Regions from separate parts of the Enterobacter sp. E14S genome, predicted to be linked through region 2. Evidence: predicted binding sites of a transcription regulator. Region 2 holds the regulator's gene; each other region holds the start of a gene.

The links. The regulator Fur, encoded in region 2, represses iron uptake genes when iron is present. The targets are predictions, from matches to a motif close to ATAATAATGAGAACNACTATCAA.
Region 1: the regulator Fur is predicted to act here: its motif matches at 6,170-6,192, upstream of zupT (zinc transporter ZupT).
Region 3: the regulator Fur is predicted to act here: its motif matches at 1,751-1,773, upstream of exbB (tol-pal system-associated acyl-CoA thioesterase).

Annotation. Positions count from the first base shown of each region.
Region 1 covers NZ_JBVODQ010000008.1:35,179-42,836, reverse strand. Annotated here, with positions in the region: gene cpdA (3',5'-cyclic-AMP phosphodiesterase) at 1-343, opposite strand, end outside; gene ACZ6J2_RS16060 (DUF1249 family protein) at 371-793, opposite strand; gene nudF (ADP-ribose diphosphatase) at 790-1,422, opposite strand; gene tolC (outer membrane channel protein TolC) at 1,627-3,105, shown strand; gene ACZ6J2_RS16045 (DUF1190 family protein) at 3,298-3,966, shown strand; partial or broken gene ACZ6J2_RS16040 (glutathionylspermidine synthase family protein) at 3,969-5,128, shown strand; gene ygiD (4,5-DOPA-extradiol-dioxygenase) at 5,220-6,008, opposite strand; gene zupT (zinc transporter ZupT) at 6,205-6,978, shown strand; gene ribB (3,4-dihydroxy-2-butanone-4-phosphate synthase) at 7,010-7,658, opposite strand, start outside.
Region 2 covers NZ_JBVODQ010000003.1:463,885-471,542, forward strand. Annotated here, with positions in the region: gene speF (ornithine decarboxylase SpeF) at 1-39, shown strand, start outside; gene potE (putrescine-ornithine antiporter) at 36-1,349, shown strand; gene pgm (phosphoglucomutase (alpha-D-glucose-1,6-bisphosphate-dependent)) at 1,454-3,094, opposite strand; gene seqA (replication initiation negative regulator SeqA) at 3,119-3,667, opposite strand; gene ybfF (esterase) at 3,851-4,624, shown strand; gene ybfE (LexA regulated protein) at 4,753-5,040, shown strand; gene fldA (flavodoxin FldA) at 5,196-5,726, shown strand; gene fur (ferric iron uptake transcriptional regulator) at 6,017-6,463, shown strand; gene chiQ (ChiQ/YbfN family lipoprotein) at 6,557-6,886, opposite strand; gene chiP (chitoporin ChiP) at 6,934-7,658, opposite strand, start outside.
Region 3 covers NZ_JBVODQ010000008.1:71,531-79,188, reverse strand. Annotated here, with positions in the region: gene ACZ6J2_RS16225 (hypothetical protein) at 1-34, shown strand, start outside; gene ACZ6J2_RS16220 (cytoplasmic protein) at 36-485, shown strand; gene exbD (TonB system transport protein ExbD) at 528-953, opposite strand; gene exbB (tol-pal system-associated acyl-CoA thioesterase) at 958-1,689, opposite strand; gene metC (cystathionine beta-lyase) at 1,941-3,128, shown strand; gene yghB (DedA family general envelope maintenance protein YghB) at 3,272-3,931, shown strand; gene ACZ6J2_RS16195 (AraC family transcriptional regulator) at 3,977-4,876, opposite strand; gene yqhD (alcohol dehydrogenase) at 5,072-6,235, shown strand; partial or broken gene dkgA (2,5-didehydrogluconate reductase DkgA) at 6,341-7,166, shown strand; partial or broken gene ACZ6J2_RS16180 (hypothetical protein) at 7,251-7,430, opposite strand; gene ACZ6J2_RS16175 (P-loop NTPase fold protein) at 7,470-7,658, opposite strand, start outside.

The DNA of each region.
Region 1 (7,658 bases), on a different contig from region 2:
ATTTCGCCGGAGAAATTCCCGCATCCTGAAGAGAACTGTACATGGCGGGCTGGAAGTCATGGTTTCCTGGCAGCCAGACGCAAGGCACGCTAAAGCTCGCGATGCCTTCAGCAAAATGCTGGTAGGCCGCGGAGGACTGATCCTGCGCCAGATCGCCCGTTGCGACAATCAGATCGCATGCACGGTTTTCAGCGTGAATGGCGCTAAGTACCGCCTGATAACTCTCCCAGGTGTTGACCCCCAGTAGCGTTTCATGCTTTTCGGCAAAAAGGTGGGTATCGGTGATTTGTAATATCCTGACTGGCGCCCCACCAGCAACAGTCAGGTTCAACAGGCTTTCCAAATGGTGTCCTTAGGTAGGTTTATGACGCTAACAAACCGGAATCGCCATTGCTCCATGTGCTAAACAATATCTTAGCCAGTCGGCTAAAAACTGGTTAATTTGATGCTTTTCGTCGCGTTGATGCAACTTTTTATTCGGGTAATCATACCGCGCCTTGAAGCGAAAGATCTGCTGGCTTGAACACACTTCAGCGACCATCGCATCGTGATAGAGGCGTACCGTCATCGACGGCAGGCTCCAGTAGCTAATGCTGGGTGCCGTTTGCTCAATCTCCACCAGCGTAGTGTAGCGCGTTGATTCTGTTATCGTTAACCGATACTGCGCGTTGCTCACCTGATAGCTTACCGTTTCGCCGGGTGCGTCGTTTCGCGGCAGCAGGCGGCGCAACTGTGCGAAATTGGTTTCGCACAGGCGCATCATTTCTGGGAAGTCAGGTGTATAGCGCTTCATTTTTTCCACTCGTTTAGTAATGTCTGATAATGCAGCTGTAGCCATTGCAGAGCGATGACAGACGCTGCGTTGTCGATTTTCCCCTCTTCTACCCACTGATAAGCCTGTTCCCGGCTCACCACATGAACCCGAATATCTTCGTTTTCATCTGCCAGACCGTGGATCCCTTCCGCCGTCGTGGCGTCCACTTCGCCCACCATTATGGACAAGCGCTCGCTGGTACCGCCCGGGCTTGCCAGATAGCTCAGCACCGGTTTTGTACGGCCCACCACCAGCCCGGCCTCTTCCAGCGCCTCGCGTCGGGCGACGTCTTCAACCGTTTCACCTTCTTCGATCATCCCGGCCACCATCTCCAGCAGCCACGGGCTCTCACTGACGTCATAAGCGGCGATGCGGATCTGCTCCACCAGCACAACTTCGTCACGCACTGGGTCAAAGGGTAGCAAGACTGCCGCATGCCCGCGCTCAAAAATTTCGCGTCTGATTTCGCCGCTCATTTCCCCGTTAAACAGGCGATGCCTGAAACGGTAAAGATCCATTGAAAAAAAACCGCTATAAAGCGTTTCTCGTGCAATAATTTCTACATCGTTTTTGGCGAATGTCACGGGCAACTTTTCTGGTTTTTGCATGAGTCGAGTCCTGGTAGCAATGGTGATGAAATTGTGAATTTCAAGGCTGTTTGGCTGCCGTTTGTAAGGCTATATGGTAGATTGGTGCAAATTACCGCCAGATGGCACGTTACGCCAACCTTTTGGTATGGAAGATTCTGTTAGAATCGGCAATTATTTTTTAATTAGATCAGCGCTAATACTGCTTCACAACAAGGAATGCAAATGAAGAAATTGCTCCCCATCCTTATCGGCCTGAGCCTGACGGGCTTCAGTGCAATGAGCCAGGCGGAAAACCTGTTACAGGTCTACCAGCAGGCACGTCTGGGCAACCCTGATTTACGTAAATCAGCGGCCGATCGTGATGCTGCGTTTGAAAAGATTAACGAAGCGCGTAGCCCCTTGCTGCCGCAGTTAGGCTTAGGTGCAGATTATACCTACAGCAACGGTTTCCGCGATGCTAACGGCGTAAACTCCAATGCTACCAGCGCCTCACTGCAATTGACACAGACGCTGTTTGATATGTCCAAATGGCGCGCCCTGACCCTGCAGGAAAAGAGTGCGGGTATTCAGGATGTGACCTATCAGACCGACCAGCAGACGCTGATCCTGAACACTGCCACGGCGTACTTCAACGTGCTGAGCGCGATTGACGCACTCTCCTACACCGAAGCGCAGAAACAGGCGATTTACCGCCAGTTAGATCAAACCACCCAGCGTTTCAACGTGGGCCTGGTCGCGATCACCGACGTGCAGAACGCCCGTTCACAGTACGACACCGTGCTGGCTAACGAAGTGACCGCGCGTAACAACCTCGACAACGCGCTGGAATCCCTGCGTCAGGTCACCGGGAATTACTATCCTGAGCTGGCGTCGCTGAACGTGGACAGCTTTAAAACGGATAAACCGCAGGCCGTTAACGCCCTGCTGAAAGAGGCGGAAAACCGCAACCTGAGTTTGCTGCAGGCGCGTCTGAGCCAGGACCTGGCCCGCGAGCAAATTCGTCAGGCGCAGGACGGCCATCTGCCAACCCTGAGCCTGAGCGCGTCTACCGGTGTCTCTGATACGACCTACAGCGGCTCTAAAACCAATACGTCCCAGTATGACGACAGCAATATGGGTCAGAATAAAGTGGGTCTGAGCTTCTCCCTGCCGCTGTACCAGGGCGGCCAGGTCAACTCTCAGGTGAAACAGGCGCAGTACAACTTTGTTGGCGCGAGCGAGCAGCTGGAAAGCGCCCACCGCAACGTGGTGCAGACCGTGCGTTCCTCCTTCAACAACGTGAACGCCTCGATCAGCAGCATCAACGCCTATAAACAGGCCGTTGTGTCTGCACAGAGCTCTCTGGATGCGATGGAAGCGGGCTACTCGGTTGGTACACGTACTATCGTTGACGTGCTCGACGCGACCACCACGCTGTACAACGCGAAACAGCAGCTCTCCAGCGCGCGCTACCAGTACCTGATTAACCAGCTGAACATCAAACAGGCTCTGGGTACGCTGAACGAGCAAGATCTGCAGATGCTGAACAGCGCGCTGGGCAAACCGGTCTCCACCTCTCCGGACAGCGTTGCGCCAGAGAACCCGGAGCAGGTTGCCGCGGTTGATAACTTCAACGCTAACAGCAACACCCCTGCGGCACAGCCGGCCGCTGCGCGTACCACTACATCCGCCAGCAAAGGCAATAATCCGTTCCGTAACTAAGAGTGTCATCAGGCCCATTGCGGCCTGATGCCCTCCACCCCGCCCCTATCCCACAGGGAGAGGGGCGCATCTGAATCACATCCGAACGTAAGCCAACGTAAAGATCCCCCTGATTCCGCCCCTCTTCGCTTCATTTTCAACCACTCATCCTCTATCCTGAGCGTTATTACCACTGGGTCCTGGAAGACAAACATGAAACGGACAAAATCCATAAATCACGCTTCGTTCCGCAAGAGCTGGAACGCGCGTCACCTCACCCCTGTTGCGCTGGCGGTCACGGCTGTCTTTATGCTGGCAGGCTGTGAGAAAAATGACGAAACGGTTTCGCTGTATCAAAACGCGGACGACTGCTCTGCCGCCACTGGTAAAGCGGCCGAATGTAAAACGGCTTACACCAGCGCGTTGAAAGAAGCAGAACGCACCGCGCCGAAATATGCCTCACGCGAAGACTGCGTGGCGGAGTTTGGTGAAGGTCAGTGCCAGCAGGCACCGGCTCAGGCAGGCACCGCACCTGAAAATCAGGCGCAGGCGCAGTCCAGCGGCAGCTTCTGGATGCCGCTGATGGCAGGCTACATGATGGGTCGCCTGATGGGCGGCGGTGCGGGCTACCAGCAGCAGCCGCTGTTTAGCTCGAAAAACCCGGCCAGCCCGGCTTACGGTCAATATACCGATGCCAGCGGCAAAGGCTACGGCGCAGCGACCCCCGGCCGCACAGTGACCGTACCGAAAACGGCAATGGCGCCGAAGCCTGCGACGACCAGCACCATCACCCGCGGCGGTTTTGGTGAATCGGTGGCGAAGCAGACCAGCATGCAGCGTAGTGCGACAGGCACCTCCTCTACTCGCTCAATGGGCGGCTGATCATGGAACGAGTCAGTATCATCGAGCGCCCGGACTGGCGCGAAAAAGCCACAGAGTACGGTTTTAACTTCCACACCATGTACGGCGAGCCGTACTGGTGTGAAGACGCCTATTACAAGCTCACGCTGGCTCAGGTGGAAAAATTGGAAGAGGTGACGGCCGAGCTGCACCAGATGTGCCTGAAGGTCGTGGAAAAGGTCATCGACAGCGACGAGCTGATGGCAAAGTTCCGCATTCCGAAGCACACCTGGGGCTTTGTGCGCCAGTCGTGGAAAACGAATCAACCTTCGCTTTATTCTCGCCTGGATCTGGCGTGGGACGGCAAAGGCGAGCCTAAGCTGCTGGAAAACAATGCCGATACGCCAACCTCTCTGTATGAAGCGGCGTTCTTCCAGTGGATCTGGCTGGAAGACCAGGCCAATGCCGGAAACCTGCCGGAAGGCAGCGACCAGTTTAACAGCCTGCAGGAAAAGCTGATTGAGCGTTTTGCCGAGCTGCGCGAACAGCATGGCTTTAACCTGCTCCATCTCGCCTGCTGCCGCGACACGGAAGAAGACCGTGGCACGGTTCAATATCTGCAGGACTGCGCCGCCGAAGCGGAAGTGGCGACCGAGTTTCTCTATATCGAGGATATCGGCCTGGGTGAAAAAGGTCAGTTTACGGATATGCAGGACCAGGTGATCGGCAACCTGTTCAAGCTATACCCGTGGGAATACATGCTGCGCGAGATGTTTTCCACCAAGCTGGAAGATGCTGGCGTGCGCTGGCTGGAGCCGGCCTGGAAGAGCATCATCTCTAACAAAGCCCTGCTGCCGATGCTCTGGGAGATGTTCCCGAACCACCCGAACCTGCTGCCAGCCTATTTTGCGGAAGATGATTACCCGCAAATGGAGAAATACGTCGTTAAGCCGATCTTCTCCCGCGAAGGCGCAAACGTCTCGATTATCGAAAACGGCAAGACGCTGGAAGCGGTTGAAGGGCCATACGGCGAAGAAGGGATGATCGTCCAGGAGTTCTATCAACTGCCGAAATTTGGCGACAGCTATACCCTGATTGGCAGCTGGCTCATCAACGATCTGCGGCCGGGATTGGCATTCGCGAAGATCGCGCGCTGATCACGCAGGATCTGTCACGGTTTTATCCGCACATCTTTGTCGAATAGGCCGCGGCTGATGCCCTCACCCCGAGCCTCTCCCACAGGGAGAGGATGCAAACACTAAAAACGGCAACCTGAGGTTGCCGTTTTGCTTTTATTATCCCACCTGTACCGAAAGCATACTCAGACTACCCATCTCAATACCGTCGACCGGGATCGTAACCGGTTCCTGACCATCCCACGCGCCAAGAACGTACAGCAGCGGCAGGAAGTGCTCCGGCGTCGGGTTAGAGAGCGAACCGCCTTCGTGATCCAGATAGTTCACCAGCGGATGCTCTTCAGCCGGGCCTTGCCAGGCCAGGTTCGCTTTGACGTAGTCGTTAAAAGAGGTTGCCCACGGGTACGGCGTGTTCTCACCGTGCCAGCGTGCGGTACGCAGGTTATGCACCACATTGCCGCTCGCCACCAGCATGATGCCTTCATCACGCAGGGTTGCCAGCTTACGCCCCATCTCCAGATGCCAGGCCGCCGGTTTAGTGCTGTCGATGCTCAACTGCACCATCGGGATATCCGCGTCAGGATACATTTTAATCAGCACGCCCCAGGAGCCATGGTCAAAGCCCCACGCTTCTTTATCCAGCGTCACAGGGACAGGTGCCAGCAACTCTACCAGCTTTTGCGCCAGCTCAGGCGAGCCGGGGGCCGGATAATGCGTGTCGTACAGCGCCTGCGGGAAGCCGCCAAAATCATGAATGGTTTTTGGCGCTTCCATGGCGGTCACGCCTGTCCCACGGGTAAACCAGTGCGCAGACACCACCACGATCGCTTTCGGACGCGGCAACGTCTCGCCAAGATGACGCCAGGCGCGGGTATAGACGTTGTCTTCCAGAACGTTCATTGGGCTACCGTGGCCTAAAAACAGGGCTGGCATACGGGAAGAAGTCATGGTGATATCCTTACAGAAGGTGTCAATTTAATGGTGCTACATTACGCGCAATCCGGCAAAGATGAACGCAGATAAGCGTGAAGATCATCATCAGGAAATTTGAATGTAAGGAATGTGTAAAGCCGGGTTTTAACCCTCGCTTTGCCAGAAATGAATCATTTATATTAATGAGAATCATTATCAAAAGGAGCAATGCATGTCAGTCCCCCTGATCCTGACCATACTGGCGGGCGCCGCGACCTTCATCGGTGCGCTCCTCGGCGTGCTCGGCCAAAAGCCCTCTAACCGCGTACTGGCCTTCTCACTGGGCTTTGCTGCCGGGATCATGCTGCTCATCTCCCTGATGGAGATGCTGCCTGCCGCGCTGGGCACAGAAGGCATGTCTCCGCTGCTGGGCTACGGCATGTTTGTCTTTGGCCTGCTGGGATACTTTGCCCTCGATCGGATGCTGCCGCACGCGCATCCGCAGGATTTAATGCAGAAAAACGTGACGCCCATGCCGCGCAATATCAAGCGTACCGCCGTGCTGTTAACGCTTGGCATCAGCCTGCACAACTTCCCGGAAGGGGTCGCCACCTACGTGACGGCCAGCAGCAATCTTGAGATGGGCTTTGGCATCGCGCTGGCGGTCGCCTTACACAATATTCCTGAAGGACTGGCCGTCGCCGGACCCGTGTATGCCGCAACGGGATCGAAACGCACCGCGGTGTTCTGGGCGGGCATTTCCGGGATGGCCGAAATCCTTGGCGGCGTACTGGCCTGGCTGATCCTCGGTAGCCTGGTCTCTCCGGTAGTGATGGCGGCGATTATGGCCGCGGTAGCCGGGATCATGGTTGCGCTTTCGGTGGATGAACTGATGCCGCTGGCGAAGGAGATCGATCCTAACAACAACCCCAGCTATGGCGTGCTGTGCGGAATGTCGGTGATGGGATTAAGTCTGGTTCTGCTGCAGACCGCAGGAATTGGGTAAAAAACGCCGGGACTTCCCGGCGTTTTTATTATCAGCTGGCTTTGCGCTCGTGCGCCTGGCGATACTCAACCAGATCTTCAATCGTGACCACCGGCATGTTGTGCAGGCGGGCAAAGGTGATGCACTCCGGCGCGCGCGCCATGGTGCCGTCATCGTTGGTCAGTTCGCACAGCACGCCAGCAGGTTTGAAGCCAGCCAGCGTCACCAGGTCGATCGTCGCTTCGGTGTGACCACCGCGGGTCAACACGCCGCCCGCCTGCGCACGCAGTGGGAAGACGTGGCCTGGACGGTGCAGATCGGATGGCTTCGCACCATCAGCAATCGCTGCACGTACGGTGGTCAGACGGTCAGCCGCAGACACACCGGTGGTCACGCCATGCGCAGCTTCAATGGTCACGGTAAAACCGGTACCAAAGGCGCTGGTGTTGTTTTCGACCATCATCGGCAGCTCGAGCTGCTTACGACGATCTTCGGTAATACACAGGCATACGATGCCGCTGCCGTGACGGATGGTCAGCGCCATCTGTTCAACGGTCATGTTTTCGGCGGCGAAAATCATGTCGCCTTCGTTTTCACGGTTTTCATCGTCAAGCACCATCACACCGCGGCCTTCGCGCAGTGCATCCAGTGCATGTTCAACACGTTGAGTTGAAGTGCCAAAAGAGGAAAGTAGCGTCTGA
Region 2 (7,658 bases):
GCCGCTCAGCCCGCGCTGCTGAAAGGAGAGAAATTATGAGTAAGTCCAATAAGATGGGCGTGGTGCAGCTGACCATCCTCACCATGGTGAACATGATGGGCTCCGGGATTATCATGCTGCCTACCAAACTGGCAGAGGTGGGTACCATCTCTATCATCTCCTGGCTGGTGACGGCAGTCGGCTCCATGGCGCTGGCGTGGGCGTTCGCCAAGTGCGGGATGTTCAGCCGTAAGTCAGGCGGCATGGGCGGCTATGCCGAATACGCTTTTGGCAAGTCGGGCAACTTTATGGCCAACTATACCTACGGGGTGTCGCTGCTGATCGCCAACGTGGCGATTGCCATCTCCGCCGTGGGTTACGGTACGGAGCTGTTTGGCGCGACGCTCAGCCCGGTGCAAATTGGGCTGGCGACCATCGGGGTGCTGTGGATCTGTACCGTGGCTAACTTTGGCGGCGCGCGTATCACCGGGCAGCTCTCCAGCATCACCGTCTGGGGCGTGATTATCCCGGTTGTTGGCCTGTGCATCATCGGCTGGTTCTGGTTTAGCCCGACACTCTACGCCAACTCCTGGAACCCGCACCATGTGCCGTTCTTTACTGCGGTCGGCTCTTCAATCGCCATGACGCTCTGGGCCTTCCTGGGACTGGAATCCGCCTGCGCGAACGCGGAAGTGGTAGAGAATCCGGAAAAGAACGTGCCGATTGCGGTCCTCGGCGGCACGCTGGGCGCGGCGGTGATCTATATCGTCTCGACTAACGTGATTGCGGGCATCGTACCGAATATGGATCTGGCTAACTCCACGGCGCCGTTCGGGCTGGCCTTCGCGCAGATGTTCACCCCGGAAGTCGGGAAGGTGATCATGGGTCTGATGGTGATGTCCTGCTGCGGTTCACTCCTCGGCTGGCAGTTCACCATCGCACAGGTGTTTAAATCCTCGGCTGATGAAGGTTACTTCCCAAAAATCTTCTCCCGCGTAACCAAAGCGGATGCGCCGGTGCAGGGCATGCTGGCGATTGTTATCTTCCAGAGCGGATTGTCGCTGATGACCATTAGCCCGTCGCTGAACAGCCAGTTCAACGTGCTGGTCAACCTGGCGGTGGTGACGAACATCATTCCGTATATCCTGTCGATGGCAGCGCTGGTGATCATTCAGAAGGTAGCGAAGGTGGATCCACGCAAAGCGCGTGCGGCCAATATCGTGGCGCTGATCGGGGCAATCTACAGCTTCTATGCGCTCTACTCATCAGGCCAGGAAGCGATGCTCTACGGGGCAATGGTGACCTTTATGGGCTGGACGCTGTACGGTCTGGTGTCACCACGGTTTGAATTGAAGAACAAGCACAGTTAAGTAAAAGCAAAACGGCAACCCAGGGGTTGCCGTTTTTAGTGTTTTCTCCCTCTCCCTGTGGGAGAGGGCCGGGGTGAGGGCATCAGCCCGCCCCCGAACATCACTTACGCGTTTTTCAGCACTTCGCTGACAATCTCTACCGCCTCTTTCTCAATCTGCTGACGGTGCTCAGCGCCGAGGAAGCTTTCGCAATAGATTTTGTACGCATCTTCCGTACCGGACGGACGCGCGGCGAACCAGCCGTTCTCAGTCATCACTTTCAGACCACCAATGGATGCGCCGTTGCCCGGTGCAGCCGTCAGACGCGCGGTGATCGGATCGCCCGCCAGGGTGCTTGCGCTGACCATCTCCGGAGAGAGTTTGGACAGGGCCGCTTTCTGGGCTGACGTCGCGCCAGCCTGAATACGGTTATAGCTTGGTGCACCAAAGCGTGCCGCCAGGTCGTTGTAATGTTCCTGCGGGTTCTTACCGGTGACCGCGGTGATTTCCGCCGCCAGCAGGCACATGATGATGCCGTCTTTATCGGTTGACCATGGCGTGCCGTCGAAACGCAGGAAAGATGCGCCCGCGCTCTCTTCACCGCCGAAGCCGAAGCTGCCGTCGTGCAGACCGTCAACGAACCATTTGAAGCCCACCGGCACTTCCACCAGCTTGCGACCCAGCGCCTCGACCACGCGGTCGATCATCGCGGAGGAAACCAGCGTCTTACCGACGGCCACCTCTTTGCCCCACTGCGGACGGTGCTGGAACAGGTAGTTAATCGCGACGGCCAGATAGTGGTTCGGGTTCATCAGCCCGGCTGGGGTGACGATACCGTGACGGTCATAATCCGGGTCGTTAGCAAACGCCAGATCGAATTTATCACGCAGCGCCAGCAGGCCCGCCATCGCGCACTCGGATGAGCAGTCCATACGGATCGCGCCGTCTTTATCCAGGTGCATAAAGCGGAAGGTCTGATCGACGTGATCGTTCACGATGGTCAGATCCAGCTTGTAGTGCCCGGCGATACGTTTCCAGTATTCGATACCGGAGCCGCCCAGCGGATCCACGCCCAGCTTCAGGCCGGCTTTCTGGATGGCCGCCATATCGACGATATCCGCCAGCCCTTCCACGAACGGCTGAACCAGATCCTGCTCTTTCACGTGACCGGACGCCATGGCAGCATCCAGAGAAATGCGCTTCACGCCTTTCAGACCGTCAGCCAGCAGCGCGTTTGCACGATCTTCCACCACTTTGGTGACGTTAGTGTCGGCCGGGCCACCGTTAGGCGGGTTGTATTTGATACCACCGTCTTCCGGCGGGTTGTGGGATGGCGTGATAACGATACCGTCAGCCAGCGCACCACCTTTTTTGTTGTGCACCAGGATGGCGTTAGAGACCGCAGGCGTTGGGGTGAAGCCATTGTTCTCCTGAACAATCACATCGACGCCGTTTGCCGCCAGCACTTCCACAACAGAGATGAACGCCGGTTCAGACAGGGCATGGGTATCTTTCCCCACATAGCACGGACCGGTAACGCCGTTTTTAGCGCGCTCTTCCGCAATGGCCTGAGCAATGGCCAGAATGTGCGGTTCGTTAAAGCTGTGGCGCGCCGCGCTGCCGCGGTGACCAGATGTACCAAACTTCACTGCGTGTTCTGCGTTGCCCACGACCGGTTTCAGCACGTAATACTGCGCGGTCAGCTGAGCGACGTTAATCAAATCGCTTTGTTGTGCAGGTTGGCCTGCACGGCTGTGATTTGCCATTACCGGGTCCTTCTGATGCAAGGGTTAAATTGTACCGCAAACCTTTTCAATCAATTCCGCCGGGAACTGCATGGACTGCATGATGTGTTCAATCATGCTGCACTTGCGGCCCGTATTGGTATTGGTGATCACCCAGTACGGGGTGCCAGGAACATGTTTGGGTTTGGTTTGATTGCCATTTTGCAGCAGCGTCTGCTCGTCGCCCGCGAAATAGACGCGAGTACGGCCGTGAAGCGACTCGGTCGCTTCAGCAAACGCTTTGTTATCCAGTGAGTAAAGTGTAGACAGCACCAGCATAAAGCGGTTAACGGCCTTTTTCTGCTCCGCGTATTCATCGGAGAGCAGCAGCTCGCGCATCGCGCGCACTTTATCTTTTGCCGGCGTCACGGCAGGTTTTGCTTGTGCAACAACGCTCGGCTGAGACACGACATCTTTGGTGACTGGGGTAGCAGGCTGTGAAGCGGCGGAAATTTTAAGCATGCGCCGTAAAATGTCGGACGCGCTCTCCCCGATATGCCGCGTCTGGCTGGCAATATACTGATAGAGTTCGTCATCAACTTCGATTGTTTTCATCTTAATCCAGTGCGATATCTTATCTGAATACAAGTCATTGGGATTATAAGGTCAAATCCCAACAGCGGATAGCGTCAAACCAGGTTGGCCGCAAAAGTCAGATTAAACTGGAACCTTGCAGCCGGGCGGCAGAATGGTCAACATGATACCCTAACCTGACATACGTAAAAAAAGAACTTTGCCATGAAATTGAATACCCGAGCGCAAACTGCACAATCGCCGAACAATAATTCTCCCATCGTACTGGTTCACGGGCTTTTTGGTAGTCTGGATAACCTGGGCGTGCTGGCGCGCGATCTGGTTACCGACCACGATATTTTACAGGTCGATATGCGCAATCATGGTCTTTCCGGGCGTTCCGACGAGATGACCTACGCGGCGATGGCGCAGGATCTGCTGGATACGCTGGATGCCCAAGACCTGCAAAAGGTGACCCTCATCGGGCATTCAATGGGTGGCAAAGCGGTGATGGCCCTGACGGCACTGGCCCCGGACCGTATTAGCGGCCTGGTGGTGATTGACGTTGCGCCCGTGGATTACGACGTCCGTCGTCACGACGAGATTTTTGCCGCCATCAATGCGGTCACCGAATCGGGTGTCGCGACGCGCCAACAGGCGGCTGCCGTCATGCGTGAACATCTTGATGAAGAAGGCGTCGTGCAGTTCCTGCTGAAGTCGTTTGTTGACGGGCAATGGCGTTTTAACGTGCCGGTGCTCTGGGATCAGTACAATAACATCGTCGGCTGGGAAACCGTCCCCGCCTGGCCACACCCTACTCTCTTTATTCGCGGCGGCAACTCGCCTTACGTTACCGACGCGTACCGCGACACGCTGCTGGCCCAATTCCCGCAGGCTCGCGCGCACGTGATTGCCGGTGCAGGGCACTGGGTGCATGCGGAAAAACCGGATGCTGTGCTGCGCGCCATTCGCCGCTATCTTGCTGATACTGCAAATTGATTAAAAAAAAAGCGACTGGAAGGCTGCGGGCTTCCAGTCGTTGGCGTGCCGTTTTTGGTGATGTATGATGGCGCGCTTATCGCCCGGGCATTAGCAGGGCGGCGTGTTTCCCCCGAAGTCTCAGAATCATGGCCAAAGAACAAACGGACCGTACGACACTAGATCTGTTCGCGAATGAGCGTCGCCCGGGACGACCCAAGACGAATCCGCTTTCGCGCGATGAACAGCTGCGTATCAATAAACGCAACCAGCTTAAACGCGATAAAAATCGTGGGCTTAAGCGTGTCGAACTGAAGCTTAACGCCGACGCCGTCGATGCGCTGAACGAGCTGGCTGACGCGCGAAATATCAGCCGCAGCGAGCTCATTGAAGAGATGTTGCTCGTCCAGCTTGAGACGTTACGCAGCCAGGCATAAGTCTGAAAATCCCCTTTATCGCCCTTTTCATGTAGCACAGAGTGCAGTCCTGCGCGATAGCTGTTTCCGCAGGGTTGCCAGTTCTGCTATTATTGCCCTTATCCGTGGCCAAATTGCGCCACCATACTATTAAGTTTCAAGAGGTTATTTTACTCATGGCAATCATCGGCATTTTCTTTGGCAGTGATACCGGCAATACCGAAAATATCGCAAAAAACATTCAAAAACAGCTCGGTAAAGACGTTGCTGATGTGCATGACATCGCCAAGAGCAGCAAAGAAGATCTGGAAGGCTATGACATTCTGCTGCTGGGTATCCCAACCTGGTACTACGGTGAAGCCCAGTGCGACTGGGATGATTTCTTCCCGACGCTGGAAGAAGTGGACTTCAACGGTAAGCTGGTCGCCCTGTTTGGCTGTGGCGATCAGGAAGACTACGCCGAATACTTCTGTGACGCGCTGGGCACCATCCGCGATATCATTGAGCCGAACGGCGCGGTTATCGTAGGCCACTGGCCGACCGCCGGTTACCACTTCGAAGCGTCTAAAGGCCTGGCCGATGACGATCATTTCGTAGGCCTGGCCATCGACGAAGACCGTCAGCCAGAACTGACCGCAGAGCGTGTTGAGAAGTGGGTGAAGCAGATCCGTGAAGAACTGCACCTGGACGATATTCTGAACGCCTGATTTTATCGCGGCGCAACTGCGGTTGCGCCCATGCTCCAGGTCAAACCGATTAAATTAATCGCTACAATCTTTTAACTTTTTCGCCCAGACCTGTACAATGTCTCCCTGATAAAACGTGGTTTTCCATTGAGCAAGTTTGTTGGTGATACCACGTTTTTATAAGCATATTTTGCCTGAGACTTGCAGTTTTCATTTAGCCATGGCAGTTCTATAATGAGACGCATTATCCCGGGTGCATTTTCTGTCACTTCCTACAGAAGTGAATCGTTTAGCAACAGGACAGATTCCGCATGACTGACAACAATACCGCATTAAAGAAGGCTGGCCTGAAAGTTACGCTTCCTCGGTTAAAAATCCTTGAAGTGCTTCAGGGTCCAGACAATCACCATGTCAGTGCGGAAGACCTCTATAAACGTCTTATCGACATGGGTGAAGAGATTGGGCTGGCTACCGTCTATCGCGTGCTGAACCAGTTTGATGACGCGGGCATTGTTACCCGTCATAATTTCGAAGGCGGTAAATCCGTTTTCGAACTGACCCAGCAGCAGCACCACGATCACCTGATCTGCCTCGATTGTGGCAAGGTCATTGAATTCAGCGATGATTCCATCGAAGCGCGCCAGCGTGAAATCGCGGCGCGTCATGGCATCCGCCTGACGAACCACAGCCTGTACCTTTACGGTCACTGCGCTGAAGGCGACTGCCGCGAAGACGATCACGCGCACGACGCGAAATAATCAGTATTCATACTCTGAGCCAGCCGCAAGGTTGGCTTTTTTTTGCCTAAAAAAGCCCGTTGGCACTGCGCCAGCGGGCATGATAACAGCGAATTAGTTACTGTTATTGCTTCGTATTTCTTTCCAAATCTGGTCGCAACGCTTCGCCACTTCCTGATCGTTACCGGTTTTACGCGCCTGGATACAGGCCTGATAATCCATCACGCGGACGTTTTCCTGCGTCGCGAACTGCTCATGCGCTTTCTCTTTCTTCAGCACGTTCAGCACGCTCTGACAGGCTTGAATTTTCTCCGGCGATCCTTCCGCAGTATTTATGCAGGCGCTATACGCCTCCTTCAGACGGGAGTCCTCTTTCGGCGCCTGATTCTGAGCACACGCCACCAGCCCTGATGCCAGCAGCGCGACGATTACGATTTTTTTCATCATGTGCAGTCTCCATACCGGCGGGACTCAGCCCGCCGGTGCGTTCATCAGAAGATGGTGAATGGGGCGATAACCATGAATTTCACGTCACGTTCATCCTGGAAGATGTTGCCGTAACCGCCCGCATAGCTCGGGATATCGGAGTGGTTGTCATACTGGGTGAAGTGCAGTTTGAACATCGTGCCTTTCGCGCGGCCATCCTGCAGTGTATAGATAGCATCGAGGCTGTAGGAAGACTCTTTCAGGCGATAGTTGGGATCGTAGTATGCGTCCGGCGTGGCCATATCGGCAGGTTTTGCGTCCCAGGCGTAAGCGTAAGAAGCACCCACCGCCCAGCCAGGCAGGTTCCAGTTTTTCAGGTCATACATGGCGCCGAAGAAGACCGCTTTCTCGCCGTCGGCGTTGAAGTCAGAGCGGTTATCCCACCAGATATCAAGACGACCGTTGGAGGAGGCGTAGGTCGGGGTCATACGCTGCAGGAAGTAGCCCTGCTGCCCTTCCGCCTTCACCCATGTGCCTTCCAGACGTAAATCAACCTGACCGACCTTGTAGCCGAAGGTTAACGCCTGCAGCCACGCGGTGCCGTCATAAATGTCGTTGACGCCACCGTTGCTGACCTTGTCGCGCGTACCGTAGAACTGGTAGCTGGTGCTCAGCGGGCTACCCGCGACATCGAATTTGTAGCTGGCCTTGGCAAAGTACTGATCGACATAGCCTTGTGCCTGACCAAATGCCGCTTCAAGCACCAGATCGTTTTTGAAGTCGTACTTCG
Region 3 (7,658 bases), on a different contig from region 2:
CAACCCAATCTTTTATAGCCTGGGGGAAGATTAACGTGAAAGAAGTTAAAAACAACGACGTTTATTTGACTTTAGATGATAAAAAAAGTGATGAATTTATCTTAAAGCAAAATCTCGACGCACTAAGAAACACAAAAAATGACGAGATGACGCGTATTACGCAAGACCTGGTATCGATCCCGGCGACGCTGGTTCGTTTGAAATGGCAGAATCGCCGTGAAATTTATCCGCTACAGGTCAAAGAAGAAATTTACGGTGCCGTGATGAACGCTATCATAGAGCAGCGCCCCGAGCTGAAAGAGAAGCTTCTGGGACGTCTTGAGGCCAATTATCAGTATCTGCTTGCCAGAGAAATCGCCACCCTGCGTCTGACGCGCAAGCTGTCCGACGGTGAGTACCGTACCTCAAACGTCACCTGCGTGGCGCTTGATGAGGACGCGCTGGCCCCCTCTTCTACCGCACCGACGGATAATAAAAACGCATAAACCGACAGGCATAAAAAAAGCCGGCTTTCGCCAGCTTCTTTATCACTTCGAGGCCGCTTTCTCTTCGCCGACCAGTCCAATCTTCAGGTAACCCGCCTGATGCAGCGTGTCCATTACCTTCATCATGGTTTCATAATCAACGGTTTTATCCGCGCGGAAGAAGACCGTGGTGTCTTTCTTACCGCCCGTAAGCTGCTCCAGCGCCGGGATGACCGAGTCGGCCGTCACCGGGTCGTTCCCGAGGAACATGGATTTATCCGCTTTCACCGACAGGTAGATAGGCTTCTCCGGGCGCGGCTGGGGCTGGCTGGAAGAGGCGGGCAGATTGACCTTCACATCCACCGTCGCCAGCGGGGCGGCCACCATGAAGATAATCAGCAGAACCAGCATGACGTCGATAAACGGCGTCACGTTGATTTCATGCATTTCGCCGTTATCGTCCAGATTTTCGTTTAGACGCATCGCCATACTCTTAACCTGCGCGCAGTTTAGACGCCGCGTGCACCGGCTTAACCGAGCTGGCGTTCAGGTCGAGATCGCGACTTTGCAGCAGCAGAACCTGCGCGGCAACGTCACCCAGCGTGGCTTTGTAGCTGCCAATCATACGCGCGAAGATGTTGTAGATGACCACCGCCGGGATAGCGGCAACCAGACCGATTGCCGTCGCCAGCAGCGCTTCTGCGATACCCGGCGCCACGACCGCCAGGTTGGTGGTTTGGGTCTGCGCGATACCGATAAAGCTGTTCATGATGCCCCAGACCGTTCCGAAAAGACCGATGAACGGTGAGATCGCGCCGATGGTCGCCAGATAACCATTGCCGCGTCCCATGTGTCGGCCAACGGCCGCAACGCGACGCTCCAGGCGGAAACCGGTACGTTCTTTGATGCCTTCGTTATCTTCACTGCCAGCGGAGAGTTCCAGCTCGTTCTGCGCTTCGTTCACTAGCAGGGTGGTCAGGCTTTTCGCGTGGAAGGATGAGGTCATATCTGCAGCCTGATCCAGAGAGCGGGCTTCGGCCAGCTGCTGCTGTTCCCGCTTAAGGCGACGCTTCTGTGAAAGCAGCTCGGCGCTTTTGCTGAAGAAAATAGCCCAGGTGACAACGGACGCCAGAATCAGGCCGATCATCACAATCTTAACCACGATGTCAGCATGCTGATACATGCCCCAAACGGAGAGATCCGTCTGCATCAAATTATTACCCACTCTGTATCTCCAGGACGCAAATCACAAAATCTGAGCGTAATAATATCAAAACGTCGTCGAATTGATAGTAGTTCTCATTAGTATTTGCATGGTGCCGTAATTTTCGCTCACTTTCCTTGCGCTTACGCAGTAAAAATTTCTTATGCGAATTTTTGCTAATATTTTCTGCTTATTCGATAAGCCTCGGGGTGCAGTTTTTTCCAATCGTGGTAGTCTGGACGTCCAGACGTATAAAAACAGGGTTAGCGAACATGACAAAGAAGCATCTTGATACCACGCTGGTACAGGCAGGACGCAGCAAAAAATATACGCAGGGATCGGTCAACAGCGTGATTCAACGAGCCTCCTCGCTGGTGTTTGATACCGTAGAGGAGAAAAAAATCGCCACGCGCAATCGCGCGAAAGGCGGGCTGTTTTATGGCCGTCGCGGCACGCTAACCCATTTCTCTCTTCAGGAAGCGATGTGCGAGCTGGAAGGCGGCGCGGGCTGCGCGCTGTTCCCGTGCGGGGCGGCGGCGGTCGCCAACACCATTCTGGCGTTTGTGGAACAGGGCGACCATATCCTGATGACCAACACCGCCTACGAGCCCAGCCAGGACTTCTGCACCAAAATCCTCAGCAAGCTCGGCGTAACGACCGGCTGGTTCGACCCGCTGATTGGTGAAGGCATTGCCGAACTTATTCAGCCAAACACGCGCATTGTGTTCCTGGAATCTCCGGGATCGCTCACCATGGAAGTTCACGACGTGCCGGCTATCGTGAAAGCCGTGCGCAGCAAAGCGCCAGAGGCGATCGTGATGATCGACAACACCTGGGCGGCGGGCGTGCTGTTTAAAGCGCTGGAATTCGACATTGATATCTCGATTCAGGCGGCGACGAAGTACCTGATAGGCCACTCTGACGGCATGATTGGCACCGCGGTTTCCAACGCGCGCTGCTGGGAGCAGCTGCGTGAAAATGCCTACCTGATGGGCCAGATGGTGGATGCAGACACGGCCTACATGACCAGCCGCGGTATCCGCACGCTGGGCGTTCGCCTGCGTCAGCACCATGAAAGCAGCCTGAAGGTGGCCGAATGGCTGGCGCAGCATCCGCAGGTTGAGCGCGTGAATCATCCCGCGTTACCGGGCAGTAAAGGCCACGAATTCTGGCAGCGTGACTTTACAGGCAGCAGCGGTCTGTTCTCGTTCGTACTGAAAAAACGGCTGAATAACGACGAGCTGGCGAGCTATCTGGATAATTTTACCCTCTTCAGCATGGCCTACTCCTGGGGCGGTTTTGAATCCCTGATCCTGCCTAACCAGCCGGAACAGGTTGCGGCTCTGCGCCCCAGCGGTGAAGTGGACTTCAGCGGCACCCTGATTCGACTGCATATCGGTTTAGAAAACGTTGACGATCTGATTGCCGATTTAGCAGCAGGGTTCGAGCGTATCGTGTAGAGTGCTGGCTGAAAATGTACTCCCTGGACGCTTTTGTGGACACGGCAATGAGAAAAGTCTGCTTGAGTTGCGCCCGGGATCAAACCCGACGGGCGAATAAGGGAGTACAATAGCGCTATATCTGCTGTTCCACAGGAAAGTCCATGGCTGTTATTCAAGATATTATCGCGGCGCTCTGGCAACATGATTTTGCCGCCCTGGCGGATCCTCACGTCATAGGCGTCGTCTATTTTGTGATGTTCGCAACGCTGTTTCTGGAAAATGGATTACTGCCAGCCTCGTTTTTACCCGGTGACAGTTTGCTTTTACTTGCCGGGGCCTTGATTGGCAAAGGCGTCATGGACTTTACGCCCACGATGGTTATCCTCACCTCCGCCGCGAGCCTGGGCTGCTGGCTGAGCTATCTGCAGGGCCGCTGGCTTGGAAACACGCGCGTGGTAAAAAGCTGGCTGGCGCAGTTGCCCCATAAATATCATCAGCGTGCGACCTGCATGTTCGATCGCCACGGCCTGCTGGCACTGCTGGCGGGGCGTTTCCTCGCGTTTGTTCGCACGCTTCTGCCTACGATGGCGGGTATTTCCGGTCTGTCAAACCGCCGCTTCCAGTTCTTCAACTGGCTGAGCGCCCTGCTGTGGGTGGGTGTGGTCACCACGCTCGGCTATGCGCTGAACATGATCCCGTTTGTGAAACATCACGAAGATCAGGTAATGACCTTCCTGATGATCCTGCCGATTTTCCTGCTGGTGGCAGGGCTGGTAGGGACGATTGCGGTGGTGATCAAGAAAAAGTACTGCAGCGCCTGATCCCCTCACCCTGACCCTCTCCCCATAGGGGAGAGGGAAAAAAGCCTAAGCTCCCTGCATGGTTCGGATGCGTGATGCATCTTCTCCCGGCGTGACGCCGAAATAGCGCTTAAACTCCCGACTGAACTGCGACGCGCTTTCATACCCGACGCGCATGGCCGCCGCGCTGGCCTTCATGCCGTCGTGGATCATCAGCATCCGCGCCTTATGCAGCCGGTAGGTTTTAAGGTACTGCAGCGGCGAGGTGCTGGTTACCGACTTGAAGTTATGGTGAAACGCCGAAACGCTCATGTTCGCTTCTGCCGCCAGCTGGTCGACGCTGAGGTTTTCCGTGTACTGGCTTTCGATACGCTTGAGCACGCGGCTTATCAGGCTGAAGTGGGTCTGTCGGCTCACCAGAGCCAGTAACGCTCCGCCGCCCGGGCCCAGCAGCACGTGGTAGAGAATTTCGCGGACGATCTGTTTGCCCAGAATGCGCGCGTCCAGCGGCCTTTCCATCACGTCCAGCAGACGTTCAATGGCGCAGAGGATCTCTTCCGACAGCGTCGCCGAGTTAATCCCGCTCGACGCCATAGACGGCTGGAAGAATTCGTCTTCGCCAATATCCATCAGCAGCTCCTGCAGCTGAAGAATATCGACGTTGACGCGAATACCGGCCAGCGGAACGGCCTCTGTCGCGAAGGTTTCACATTCGAAGGGTAAAGGTACCGTCAGAAGCAGATATTCATTGGTGTCGTAGCGGAACACGCGCTCGTTGATATAGCCAATTTTATGGCCCGAGAAGAGAAAAACGATGCCCGGCTGGTACATGACCGGCGTGCGCGTCCCGGGCTGCGTGCCATAAAGCAGGCGAATGTCAGGAAGCAGGCCACTGACGCCATTTTCGTTATCTATCAGTCTCTTAATCTGCGCAGTGAGCTGATGGCAGATCGCTTCACGGTTCATATTACGTTACTCCGGGTACGGTTTCCGACGTTGACAGTGTGCGTGCTTTTCCGCGCTTTCTCCAGCGCTCTGTAGAAATGGGCAAGACATCGGCAGGAATGTGCATTGAGAGGATAACCCCGGACGGCCACAATGTGCAGCATCAGGTAGCCCTCTGCGCCACCACGGTTTTTCACCCACTAAAGGGAACGAGCAATGAACAACTTTAACCTTCACACCCCAACCCGCATTCTGTTTGGTAAAGACGCTATCGCCGATCTGCGCGCGCAGATCCCTGCTGACGCCCGCGTACTGATCACCTACGGTGGCGGCAGCGTGAAAAAAACCGGCGTGCTGGATCAGGTATATAGCGCCCTGGACGGTCTGGACGTGCGTGAGTTCGGCGGCATCGAGCCAAACCCGTCTTACGAAACGCTGATGAACGCGGTGAAAATCGCTCGCGAAGAGAACATCACCTTCCTTCTGGCCGTCGGCGGCGGCTCCGTGCTGGACGGCACCAAATTCATCGCGGCGGCTGCGCACTACGCTGACGGCATCGATCCGTGGCACATCCTGGAAACCCGCGGCAGCGATATTAAAAGCGCCATCCCGATGGGCTCCGTGCTGACCCTGCCAGCGACCGGTTCTGAATCCAACAAGGGCGCGGTGATTTCCCGCAAAACCACCGGCGACAAACAGGCCTTTATGAACGAACACGTTCAGCCTGTGTTCGCTATTCTGGACCCGGTTTACACCTACACCCTGCCTGCGCGTCAGGTGGCGAACGGCGTGGTCGACGCCTTTGTTCATACCGTTGAGCAGTACGTAACGTATCCGGTGAATGCCAAAATTCAGGATCGCTTCGCGGAAGGCATTCTGCTGACGCTCGTCGAAGACGGCCCGAAAGCGCTGAAAGAGCCGGAAAACTATGACGTTCGCGCCAACGTAATGTGGGCCGCAACGCAGGCGCTGAACGGCCTGATCGGCGCTGGCGTGCCGCAGGACTGGGCAACCCACATGCTGGGCCACGAGCTGACGGCAATGCACGGTCTTGACCACGCTCAGACGCTGGCCGTTGTGCTACCTGCGCTGTGGAACGAAAAACGCGACACCAAGCGTGCCAAGCTGCTGCAGTACGCCGAGCGCGTGTGGAACATCACCGAGGGTTCCGACGATGCGCGGATTGATGCCGCTATCGAAGCGACCCGCAGCTTCTTTGAAGGTCTGGGCGTGCCAACGCGTCTGTCCGGCTACGGCCTGGACGGCAGCTCCATCCCTGCCCTGCTGGCAAAACTGGAAGAGCACGGCATGACCCACCTGGGCGAGCACGGCGACATTACGCTGGGCGTGAGCCGTCGCATTTACGAAGCGGCACGCTAAGCGTTTTTGTCCTCCCGACTTTCGTTTTTTGACATTTCGTCCAGACTTAATGCACACCCCATCGCCGGAGGAACCCTCCGGCGATGCGCACCTGAAGGAGGAAAAATGGCAAACCAAACCGTAATCAAGCTGCAGGACGGCAACGTGATGCCCAGCTGGGCTAGGTGTATGGAAAGCCGGTAACGACGAGGTCGTCTCCGCCATTCATAAAGCCCTGGAAGTCGGCTATCGGTCCATTGATACCGCCGCCGCATATAAAAACGAGGACGGCGTGGGTAAGGCACTGGCCAGCGCTGGCGTCCCCCGCGATGAGTTATTCATCACCACGAAACTGTGGAACGACGATCAAAAACGCCCCCGCGAAGCGCTGGAGGAGAGCCTGGAGAAACTCCAGCTCGATTTCGTCGATCTCTGGCTGATGCACTGGCCGGTTCCGGCTATCGATCACTACGTTGATGCCTGGAAAGGGATGATTGAACTGCAAAAAGAGGGGCTGGTGAAAAGCATCGGCGTCTGTAATTTCCAGGTTCACCACCTGCAGCGGCTGATTGACGAGACGGGCGTTGCGCCGGTGATTAACCAGATCGAGCTGCACCCGCTGATGCAGCAGCGCCAGCTTCATGCCTGGAACGCCACGCATAAAATCCAGACCGAGTCCTGGAGCCCGCTGGCGCAGGGCGGCGAAGGGGTGTTTGATCAGAAGATTATCCGTGAGCTGGCGGATAAATACGGTAAAACCCCGGCGCAAATCGTCATTCGCTGGCATCTGGACAACGGCCTGGTGGTCATTCCGAAATCGGTCACGCCATCGCGCATCGCCGAGAACTTCGACGTCTGGGATTTCCGGCTGGATAAAGATGAGCTGGGTGAGATAGCGAAGCTGGATAAGGGCAAGCGGCTCGGGCCGGACCCGGACCAGTTTGGCGGTTAATCGCGTAAAAAAGCCGGGTGGCGGCTTCGCCTTACCCGGCCTACGTGTCGACATAAAAAACCCCGGATTGCCGGGGTTTTTTATTTACGCTTTGCGCTTCACGGGCTTCTTCACACTCGAATTACCGTTCGAACGCTGATGCACAATCGGCGTGTGCTTGGTCAGCGCCGGGCGCGTATTGCGATTCTGGCGACGCGCTTCGCGCATCTCATCCAGCGTCGGGGCCGGTACCAGGCAGTCGCGGCGCGAGCCGATCAGGTGTTTATTTCAGAAACCTTTAGGCATGAATATTAAAGAATGTCTTCAGTCGGAAAGCGTGCCCCCATTTTCTGCGACTTCCATTTCCTCCGGCACCATTCTGTTTTTAATATACTGAGAATTCCTGCAGATGAGAGGAAAAAGCTCCGGATTATTAATTATGCAGTTCGTTGCCGTTCGAGCATCTTCCGGAGACCACGACGAAAACGAAAATGCCTGACGGTCAAGCCATTG